2 regions of the Sporosarcina sp. Y352 genome follow, and region 1 is predicted to be linked to the other one. Evidence: riboswitches for the same ligand, from Rfam matches in the RefSeq annotation. Region 1 holds a riboswitch; the other holds the start of a gene.
The links. Region 1 has a riboswitch for FMN ahead of ribD (bifunctional diaminohydroxyphosphoribosylaminopyrimidine deaminase/5-amino-6-(5-phosphoribosylamino)uracil reductase RibD). Riboswitches for the same ligand answer to the same signal wherever they lie in the genome.
Positions count from the first base shown of each region.

Region 2: it holds a riboswitch for FMN, as region 1 does, so the genes downstream of both, AC1TO6_RS12335 (ECF transporter S component) here and ribD (bifunctional diaminohydroxyphosphoribosylaminopyrimidine deaminase/5-amino-6-(5-phosphoribosylamino)uracil reductase RibD) in region 1, are expected to answer to the same signal.

Region 1 covers NZ_JBXCJE010000001.1:358,293-363,289, reverse strand. Annotated here, with positions in the region: gene AC1TO6_RS01895 (OsmC family protein) at 3-446, shown strand; FMN riboswitch at 744-892, shown strand; gene ribD (bifunctional diaminohydroxyphosphoribosylaminopyrimidine deaminase/5-amino-6-(5-phosphoribosylamino)uracil reductase RibD) at 952-1,767, shown strand; gene ribE (riboflavin synthase) at 2,029-2,682, shown strand; gene AC1TO6_RS01880 (bifunctional 3,4-dihydroxy-2-butanone-4-phosphate synthase/GTP cyclohydrolase II) at 2,695-3,888, shown strand; gene ribH (6,7-dimethyl-8-ribityllumazine synthase) at 3,902-4,366, shown strand; gene AC1TO6_RS01870 (ASCH domain-containing protein) at 4,517-4,864, shown strand; gene AC1TO6_RS01865 (hypothetical protein) at 4,873-4,997, shown strand, end outside.
Region 2 covers NZ_JBXCJE010000006.1:125,598-130,594, reverse strand. Annotated here, with positions in the region: gene AC1TO6_RS12350 (ATP-binding protein) at 1-645, shown strand, start outside; gene AC1TO6_RS12345 (RNA polymerase sigma factor SigX) at 691-1,233, shown strand; gene AC1TO6_RS12340 (hypothetical protein) at 1,220-2,437, shown strand; FMN riboswitch at 2,514-2,646, shown strand; gene AC1TO6_RS12335 (ECF transporter S component) at 2,968-3,549, shown strand; gene AC1TO6_RS12330 (ferredoxin) at 3,794-4,045, opposite strand; gene AC1TO6_RS12325 (YpbB family protein) at 4,155-4,997, shown strand, end outside.

The DNA of each region.
Region 1 (4,997 bases):
CGATGGCAGAACATCACTTTTATTTGAAAGCGGATTGGCCAGGTTTACGAAATGATATCGGAACGATTGATGCTGGGAATTTGAAGACAACAGTGTCAATACCTCCTGAAATGGATGGGCCAGGAGTAGGTACAAACCCTGATGAAATGTTATTAGGAGCAGCCGCCACATGCTATATTATTACGCTCGCTGCGATGATGGAACGCAGCAAGCTTGAAAAGGAAGCGTTGACAATGGAGTCTGTGGGAATTGTCGATGTAACAAACGGTGTCATTACATACAAAAAAATTATACATAAACCCCAAATCGTTTTGAAACTGGATGCGACTGAAAAGGATGAAGCACTTGCTTATAAACTTGCGGAAAAGGCAGAAACATCCTGTATGATTAGCCGGGCGATAAAAGGAAATGTTGAAATTGAATTGAAAGCGAAAGTGGTAAAATAAAATCTCCATTCACAACAGGGGGTGCTGACTTTGGTTCAGAGGCACCACTCGAAGCTTGGATAGCATAAACGTTCAATGCATATCCTGGAAATCCGTTGGTAAATTTGAAGAACTTGGCGTAAGTATGGAAGGTGTTAAAATTTGGTCTAGTTGTTCCGTAATACATTGATATCGATTCGATTGGAGACTTAATAGAATAAGGACAATGATGACTGAGACTCAGTTCCGTTTTGAAACGAACTGAGTTTTTTTGTTTTTTTTATAAAAGTATGTTAACTTTAAATCGGTACGTATAAACAAACTCTTCGGGGCAAGGTGAAATTCCTTACCGACGGTGATCGAGCATAGCTCGTAAGTCCGTGACCCGTCCTTCTTCGTTTAGGAAGGCGGTGGAGCTGGTGAAATTCCGGCACCGACAGTTACAGTCTGGATGGGAGAAGTGTTTTGGCTATACGTACTATGCTTGCAAGCTCTGCCCTTTCAAATAGTGAAAGGGGGAATGCAAATGGAACCTCAACATTATATGAGAGTTGCTCTTGAACTGGTGCGGACTGCACAGGGACAAGCCTCGCCGAATCTACTCGTCGGTGCTGTTTGCGCGAAAGACGGTCTGATATTAGGGACCGGTGCACATTTGCGAGCTAGAACACCTCATACAGAAGTGCAGGCACTGACGATGACAGGTTTGAATTCTGTTGGTGCAGATCTATATTTGGCACTAGAACAGTTTTTCCATAGAAGGAAAACACTTTCGTGTACAGATCTACTTAGATCGTCAGGAATTCAACGTTTCTTTGTTGCGTCTTTCCATCCGAATCCTTCCGTAAAAGGAACAGGAGTCGGGCTTCTTAAAGTAGCGGGAATCGAAGTCATCTCCGGCATTTTACAACAAGAGGCAGAGCAGTCAAACCAAGCATTTTTGTATTTCAGCAAATACGGGACACCATACGACACCTTGAAAGCCGCCGCAACTCTTGACGGTAGACTTTCAACGCAGAATGGGGACAGCAAATGGATTACTTCGGCTGCATTACGAACCGTAGTCCATCACCTCCGCAATATCCATGATGCTATTTTGGCTGGCGTACAAACCGTACTTCACAATAACCCTTTCCTCACCACCCGTTTGCCCCATGGTGGAAAGAATCCAATTCGAACTATTTTAGAACGGCATCTCAGGACGCCCAAAACGGCTAATGTCGTAACTGACTGCGCTACAGAAACAATTTTTTTTACACTCGATTTACCAGAGTCGGAACCTGCTTTTTCGAATATCCTCTCGTTTCAATTGAAAGGATCTCAGAAAATGTACCTTTTTTGAATGTAATTTTAAATCGTCTGGTAAAGATGAAGTTGTTTGTCGAAGGCGACAGCCGTTTCCTTTGCAGTTTCATCACTGAAGGCTTGGCGGATGAACTGTATTTGTAAATGGCACCGAGATTGACTGGCAATAGGCATCTATCTATGTGGACGACACGCAGAACAGGATGGCGGATGAGAATCACTCCGTTTTTTTAATGTGCAACAAATCGGGGACGATATTCGATTGCGTGCCAAGTTCCTGAAGGAGGATTGACTATAATTGTTTACTGGAATTATCGAAGAAATAGGAACAGTTTCAGCGGTCAGACCAGGATCGAATTCAATGCAACTATCAATTCGTTGCGCTAAAGTGCTGAGCGATGTTAAAAAAGGCGACAGTTTGTCAGTGAACGGTGTCTGTTTGACGGTATCGGACTTCTCAAGTAATCATTTTTCTGCCGACGTCATGCCTGAAACAGTCAAGGCGACAACGCTTCATGCATTGCGAACGGGAAGTCCCGTCAATCTTGAGCGTGCAATGGCGGCAGATGGTCGATTCGGTGGTCATATCGTCAGCGGACATGTTGATGGCACCGGAGAAGTCGTGTCAGTAAGACAAAAAGAAAATGCCATTTATGTTGAAATCAGTGTCGAGCCTCAATTGTTGAAGTATTTCATCCCGAAAGGTTCAGTAACAGTGGATGGTACTTCGCTTACTGTCTTTGGTGTGACAGAAGAAAGTTTTATCATCTCACTAATTCCGGTTACACAAGATGACTCAATCATCGGTCGGAAAAGACCAGGGGATAAAGTGAACGTAGAATGCGACATGCTTGCAAAATATATTGAACGGCTTATGACTACTACTAACAAAGAGAAATCAACTGGCGGTTTAACAATGGATACACTTGTCGCAAGCGGATTCCTCAGTTAAGGAGGAAAAAAGATGTACACTACCGTAGAAAAAGCAATCGAAGATCTGAAAAAAGGAAAAGCGATAATTGTTGTTGACGACGAGGATCGCGAAAATGAAGGGGACTTTGTTGCGCTTGGTGAATTTGCAACGCCGGAAATGATTAATTTCATGGCGACTGAAGGTCGTGGATTGATTTGCGTGCCGATAGATGAAGAGAAATCCCAACAGCTTGATCTTGGACTTATGACAAATAATAATACCGATGTAAACGGAACAGCTTTCACGATAAGCATCGATCACGCGCAGTGTCACACTGGTATTTCTGCATTTGAACGATCAGAAACCGTGTTGAAGATGCTGGGGAGTGAAGCCAGACCGACTGATTTTACAAGACCTGGTCATATTTTCCCATTGATTGCCAAGGCTGGCGGTGTCTTAAAAAGGTCAGGTCATACAGAAGCTGCGGTCGACCTTGCGAAGCTTGCTGGGTCAGAGCCGGTGGGCGTGATAGTTGAAATTATGAATGTCGATGGAACGATGGCTAGAGGACCACAGCTAAAAGAAATCGCGGATAAATATGACCTTGTAATTTTAACGATTCAGGAACTGATTGCTTATCGCCGAAAAACTGAAAAACTTGTCGAGCGTATCGTGGATATTGATTTGCCGACGGATTATGGTGATTTCAAAGCAGTCGCTTTTAAAGAAACAGAAACCGGGCATGAACATATTGCTTTGATAAAGGGTGATATTGAAAATGCTGAAAATGTACTAGTCCGCGTTCATTCGGAATGTTTGACAGGCGATGTCTTTGGCTCATGCCGATGTGATTGCGGCCCTCAACTTCAGGCAGCACTCACGCAGATTGAAAAAACCGGAAGAGGCGTCCTGCTGTATATGCGTCAGGAAGGGCGGGGCATCAGTCTTGTCAATAAAATGAAAGCATACAAGCTACAAGAAGAAGGATACGACACGGTTGAGGCTAATGAAAAATCAGGATTCCCGGATGACCTCCGAGATTACGGAATCGGCGCACAAATCCTACGGGAACTCGGTTTAACAACCATTCATCTTTTGACGAACAACCCGCGTAAAATCGCCGGTCTGGGTGGACATGGCTTGGAAGTAACGGAGCGTATTCAAATCGAAATGCCAGTAAAAGAATCAAATAAAGCGTATGTGGACACAAAGAAAAGTAAAATGGGCCATATACTAAATAGTTGAGGGGGAAATAATAATGGGAACAATTTATGAAGGACATTTAATTGGAACAGGGCTTAAAATTGGTATCGTCGTTGCTAGATTCAATGATTTCATCACTGGTAAATTATTGAGCGGAGCGGAAGATGCATTGCATCGTCACGGAGTGGATGAAAGTGATATTGCTGTTGCGTGGGTACCGGGTGCTTATGAAATCCCGCTAATCGCGAAGAAAATGGCTGCTTCCGGTAAGTACGATGCTGTTATCACACTTGGCACAGTCATACGCGGATCAACACCGCATTTCGACTTTGTTTGTAATGAAGTTGCTAAAGGAGTCGCAGCCATCAATCTGCAGGAAGGCATCCCAGTCATCTTCGGTGTCTTGACGACGGATACAATTGAACAAGCAATTGAACGGGCAGGAACGAAAGCTGGAAATAAAGGATGGGATTCAGGGAATTCTGCAATTGAGATGGCGAATTTGTTGAAACAGATTTAATTACTGATAAGTGAAGGCTCAGTATCCGATTACCTGGATACTGAGCCTATTTTGTCTTTATTTTAGTATCTGTGACCAGAAGTCTCGCTAATTTCGCTTGGAATAGTTATGATAGAGGGAGTTGTTATTTTATGAAATGAGGCGATTTACATGAGTGAACAATCAAATGTTAGACTTCCTGAAAAAACATGTTCGATTGAGAGGCTTGTTACGATTCCAAAAGACGTTGAGAAAGTGATAAATGGCGAAAAGACGGCTACACGTCGTAATGGTGTTTATGCAGATCTTGGTGAAATAATGGTACTCGAAGGTAAAGAGTTCAAAGTAGATGCAATATATTCACAGACGCTTGGTGAAATGACGGACGAAAATGCAAAGCAAGAGGGCTACACATCGATGGAGGAATATAAACAATCCATTCTTGCGATGCATGATAAAATGCCATGGATACCGACGATGAGCGTATGGGTGCATGAATATAGCCCCGTGGCGAAATGACGTTCTGAATGAATTCGGGAATCTATGGTGCGATTGTCTTTCTGCACGTTATCAGTGCTGTCCTCGCCATAGGTCCATTATTTATATTAATGCCGATTATTAAGCGATTGCGTGACGTTGAAACTGTAATAGA
Region 2 (4,997 bases), on a different contig from region 1:
ACGCCCATTTCCATGCTGCAGGGTTACAGTGAAGCGATTATAGATGGCGTGACCAACAGTGATGAGGAACGCGACGAGATGGTGCAAATCATTCACGATGAGTCGAAAAGAATGGGACGCCTTGTGACGGATCTTCTGGATCTCGCTAGGATGGAGTCCGGTCATATGCGGCTTTACAAAGATGATTTGTCAATAATCCCTTTCCTGGACAGAATTGTATTTAAGTTCATGCAAGTAGCGCGAGAAGCGAATGTTGAACTGTCTTTCGAATTTCCAGAAACCCAAGAATTAATTATAAACGTTGATGAAGATCGGTTGGAGCAAGTATTTACTAATTTAATCGACAATGCCATACGCCATACGCCTGATGGAGGTAGCGTCAAAATTAGTATTGAAAAGCTTGTAGATAAGATTGAAATAAAAGTCACGGATACAGGCGTTGGGATTCCAGTAGAGGATCTTCCGTACATCTTCGAACGATTTTATAAAGCGGATAAAGCGAGAACAAGGGGGAAAGGCGGTACGGGCCTAGGACTTGCTATCGCGAAAAGTATAATCGACTCCCACGGCGGCAGAATTACTGCAACAAGGGGCGACGTTGAAGGTACGATTTTCTGTTGTACATTGCTATTAAAAAATATGTAACTAAATAGCTTGAAGAACGACTAATTAATAGAGCGGGGGAATTTTATGAACGACTCCGTTTTTCACCGACTATACGAGCAGTATCATCAGGATGTGTTCAAGTTTCTTATCTATTTGACAAGGGACCGTGATCAAGCTGAAGACCTTATGCATGAAGTATATGTAAGGGTGCTGCGGGCGTACGTCGGTTTTGAGGGGAAAAGTTCCGAAAAGACATGGCTCTTTTCAATTGCCAAAAATGTCGCAATAGATTATTTCAGGAAAAACACAGTGCGAAAAAAACATCTCTTTGATAAATTCGACTGGGAAAAAAGTGAGCTCGTTTCGACAGGAATCCTTCAGGAGGAAATCGTTACACTCAGTGAAGAAATGCAAGAGCTGTTAAACGCACTTAATACGTGTACAGGTGATCAAAAAATGGTTATCATTATGCGTTATTTCCAAGACCTTTCAATTGCTGAATCAGCTGAAATCCTTGGCTGGACAGAAGGCAAAGTAAAGACCACTCAACACAGGGCAATCAAAGCTTTACAAAAGAAATTGAATGCTCTTCCGACAGAAGGGAGGGAACTTGATGACCCCAAATAAATGGAATAACAACAAGATTGAAAATCTCCTTGGAGATTTGCCTGATATAGAGGATAACCGTTCAAAATCGGGGATTCTTGAACGGCTTAAGCAGGATGAAAGGCTGAGCGACCACCGTCGCAAGCGATCTTTAAGGTGGATGCCGGCATTGGTAGCTATCGCTGCTCTGCTAGTTGTTGGGCTTCTAATCCCATCGATGTTTCGGGGAGATGACAGCGCAATGAAGTCTGAAAGTGCAGACTCGGCTGTGACGAAGAGTGATGACTTTGACACTTCTACGGTAGGAGATGAATCGTCTAAAATGGCAACGGCCGAAAAACAGACGGAGGAATCCTCTACTATTATGGCGAACGTGGAGAGTAGTATGCATCGTTTTGCTGTCTATCCCGTAGATCTCGCAGACGCTACATTATTCCATTTAGGGCTTGCAGGTGATCAGGCATCAAGCATTCCTGTTTCATTCGTTATTCCAAACAGTCAAATCGAAGCGGATTTTGGAACTTTGAATCCGACAAGTTATGATTTATACACAAAATATGCGGTGCGTATCGACGAGGAAGCGCTCGGATTTACTGCATATCACCCTTATGAAGGTGTTTTTATTCGGGATGATTTAGACCTTATCCACCGGCTTCCGAAGGGGCATGGCTACGACTTGGCGTCTGCTTCGATGGAAGTGTATTTCAATACATTACAGGATACGTTTTATGATTTTAAAGAAATACAATTTCAGCACGAAGATGAATCGGCAGTCGTATTTTCCGAAGTCGGGCAGCCCAGTACGCCAATGGTGTTAAAGAGTGGTATCAATCACTTTAATTACTACTTATTTGAGCAAGAAGATGGACAGCAGTTTCTTTCATCCAACTTTTCGCAAACGCAGCCATCTATCGTAAAAGCACTGCAACAGATGAGGATAAAGCCAAATGATGTTTTTCAGTCAGTCATTCCAGCTGCTATCGAATTTGAAGTAAATCAAGGAACTGAAGTGACTGTTGTAACATTCACAAAACCCCTGGACTTGGAAGCGATTGAGCCGACAAAAGGAATGTTAATGATTGAAGGTATGCTGTTAACGGCCGCTAGCTTTGGTGAACAGCTTCAATTTGAAAATGTAGTTCAAGAAGAATGGAACGGTTTTAACTTCATTCAACCTTTACCGGTTCCGATTGGGTCTAATCCGCTACCTTTCATTTTGAAATGAAAAAAGAGTGCTTTGTAAACTGAACTGTTTACAAAGCACTCTTTTATATATACAATAGAAATGTAACATAATATTGATTCATCTTCGGGGCAGGGTGTAATTCCCGACCGGCGGTAAAGGAACTTTTTTTTTCCAAGCCCGCGAGCTTAACAGCTGATACCGGTGTGATTCCGGAGCCGACAGTATAGTCTGGATGGGAGAAGGTGAAGGTGCGGCCATCTTTTTGTGTTGTCCACAAAAAGGGTGCTTGTTTAATCATGGGTAAATAGGAGATTTATTCCTTTTAACTTGTGAAGATTTCGAGATGAATGCAGCAATAGATGCAAGTAAGTGAACACCAGAGTGTCCTTAAGTTAGACACATATTGATGTGAACGAGCGAAGCTGATGACGTATTGCGACATGTATCGAAAGCGAAACGTACCTTTTAACTCCTTAAAGCCTATTTGCTTTAGGGATTTTTTGTCGACATATATAGGATGGAACGGCCTTTCCTCTTTTGAAGTGAATCGCAAAAGGAGAGAGGAACAAATGACAAACAAGAAATTACGTAAGATGATTTTGATCGCGATACTAGGGAGTATTTCAACTGTTTTGATGCAGTTTAACTTCCCGTTACCTGCATTACCGGCATTTCTGAAAATCGATTTCAGTGAGATTCCTGCCGTTTTGGCAATTATGACTATGGGACCTGTAGCTGGAATATCGGTTGAATTGCTTAAAAATATTATGCACTGGTTCATGTCAGGAAGCCCGACAGGAGTACCTGTAGGAGAACTTGCAAACTTTGTAACGGGTGTACTCTTTATACTACCTATCTATTTCATCTTCAATAAATTCCGGACGGCTAAAGGCCTTACGGTCGGTCTGATTGCTGGAACAGTTGCGATGGCAGTCGGCATGAGCGTCCTGAACTATGTATTGTTCTTGCCAATGTACGGTTACTTCCTTAATATGCCGGCTATGTCAGGTGATGCATTGTACTCGATGATTGTATTGGGAATCTTACCATTTAACCTTGTCAAAGGTGTTATTCTAATGGTTATTACATTGCTACTTTTCAATAGTATGCAAAAATGGATTGCTCAACAGCGGTCACAATTAGCTTCTTGAATTACAAATGTAACGAGTCAAAATACTATATAGAGAAAAGCCGTACCGGGAAGTTTTACCGGTACGGCTTTTCTATGTATTAATTAATTTAGTGACCTGAAGGTGAGTTCAGCGCGTTCAACACTGCATAGGACATGCTTGTGGAGTAATCTAGTGTAGTTGGGTCGGTATGGTATCTCCGACGTCAACTGAGATGCGCTGAGCTAGTAATACTGGTTGGTGTATGTCGACTACTAATTTGAAATTAATTTTCGTATTTTAACGCATCGCCATCAAATGGTGCATCGGCGGTCTTGATTGAATCGGTTGGACAGCCATCGAAAGCATCTTCCAAATCTTCCATTAGTTCTTCTGGAACTTCCGCTGTACCCGTGTTATCATCGAGGATAACGTAAGCAATCCCCTCGTCATCATAATCGTATATATCTGGAGCAGCTGCTCCACACGCCCCACATGCGATGCATGTATCTTGGTCGACGATTGTATATTTAGGCATAGTCTTTTTCTCCTCTTTTCTCCGTACAAAAAATTTACTTCATAATCCATTCTAATGATGTTGACAAGAGTTTTCAACAAAAAACGTTTGTTTATCGGAGGAATTCAAAATGAATCTATTTTCAATACTATTAACCATCATAAGTAGAATAGATGGGGAACGCAAAATCTATGCGGGTTTTCACCTATTACGCGGCAAAAAATCGGGTCAGACTTTGCAGGATGTCGAATATTACGGCTTAAAAGAATTCTTTGGCATTTTACCAAAATTGTCGTTAGAAGAGTTTAATTTAGTTGCTCATCAATTGGCGGATCAAGAACTTATTTTAACCATGAATGATTCATACGTCAAGTTGACTGAACAGGGAAATGCCGAAGTCGCAAAAATTCAATCTTATCAATTTAACGGTTGGGATTATAGAGGTCGTGAAATGATTTTTTTTGGAAGGTTATCGCTTACAGTTCAAACGGTCTCTAATTTTAAGGCAGGTGAAAAGTCTTTCATGCCAGTTCAAAAAGACCGCGATATCCAGCACTTTGTAAAATCTATCTTACATACTTTGCCTATTGGCGATCCTGCGTTTTCTCGCTTGCTTAGCGAAGAGCTTCGCGTTTGCTTTACACGAAGCGGAATAGACGACATTCAAAAGCAAGTTATCACCTATCGATTGAGCGGTTTTAAAATGAGCGGATGGACTTGGGATCAATTATCGGATACTTTGAAACAAAATCCATTTGACATCCGTCTACTTTTTATAGAAGCATTACATATGTTACTAACTGTAATCTTGAATTCATCCGATTTGCCTTTGTTGCGAAAATTAGCTGAAAACGTCAAGGTTTCGACATACTTGACTGATTCGTCAGTAAAAACGAAACAGCTTTTTATCCGTGGACTATCGATTGAAGACATAGTCAATGTACGTAAATTGAAAACAAGTACGATTGAAGAT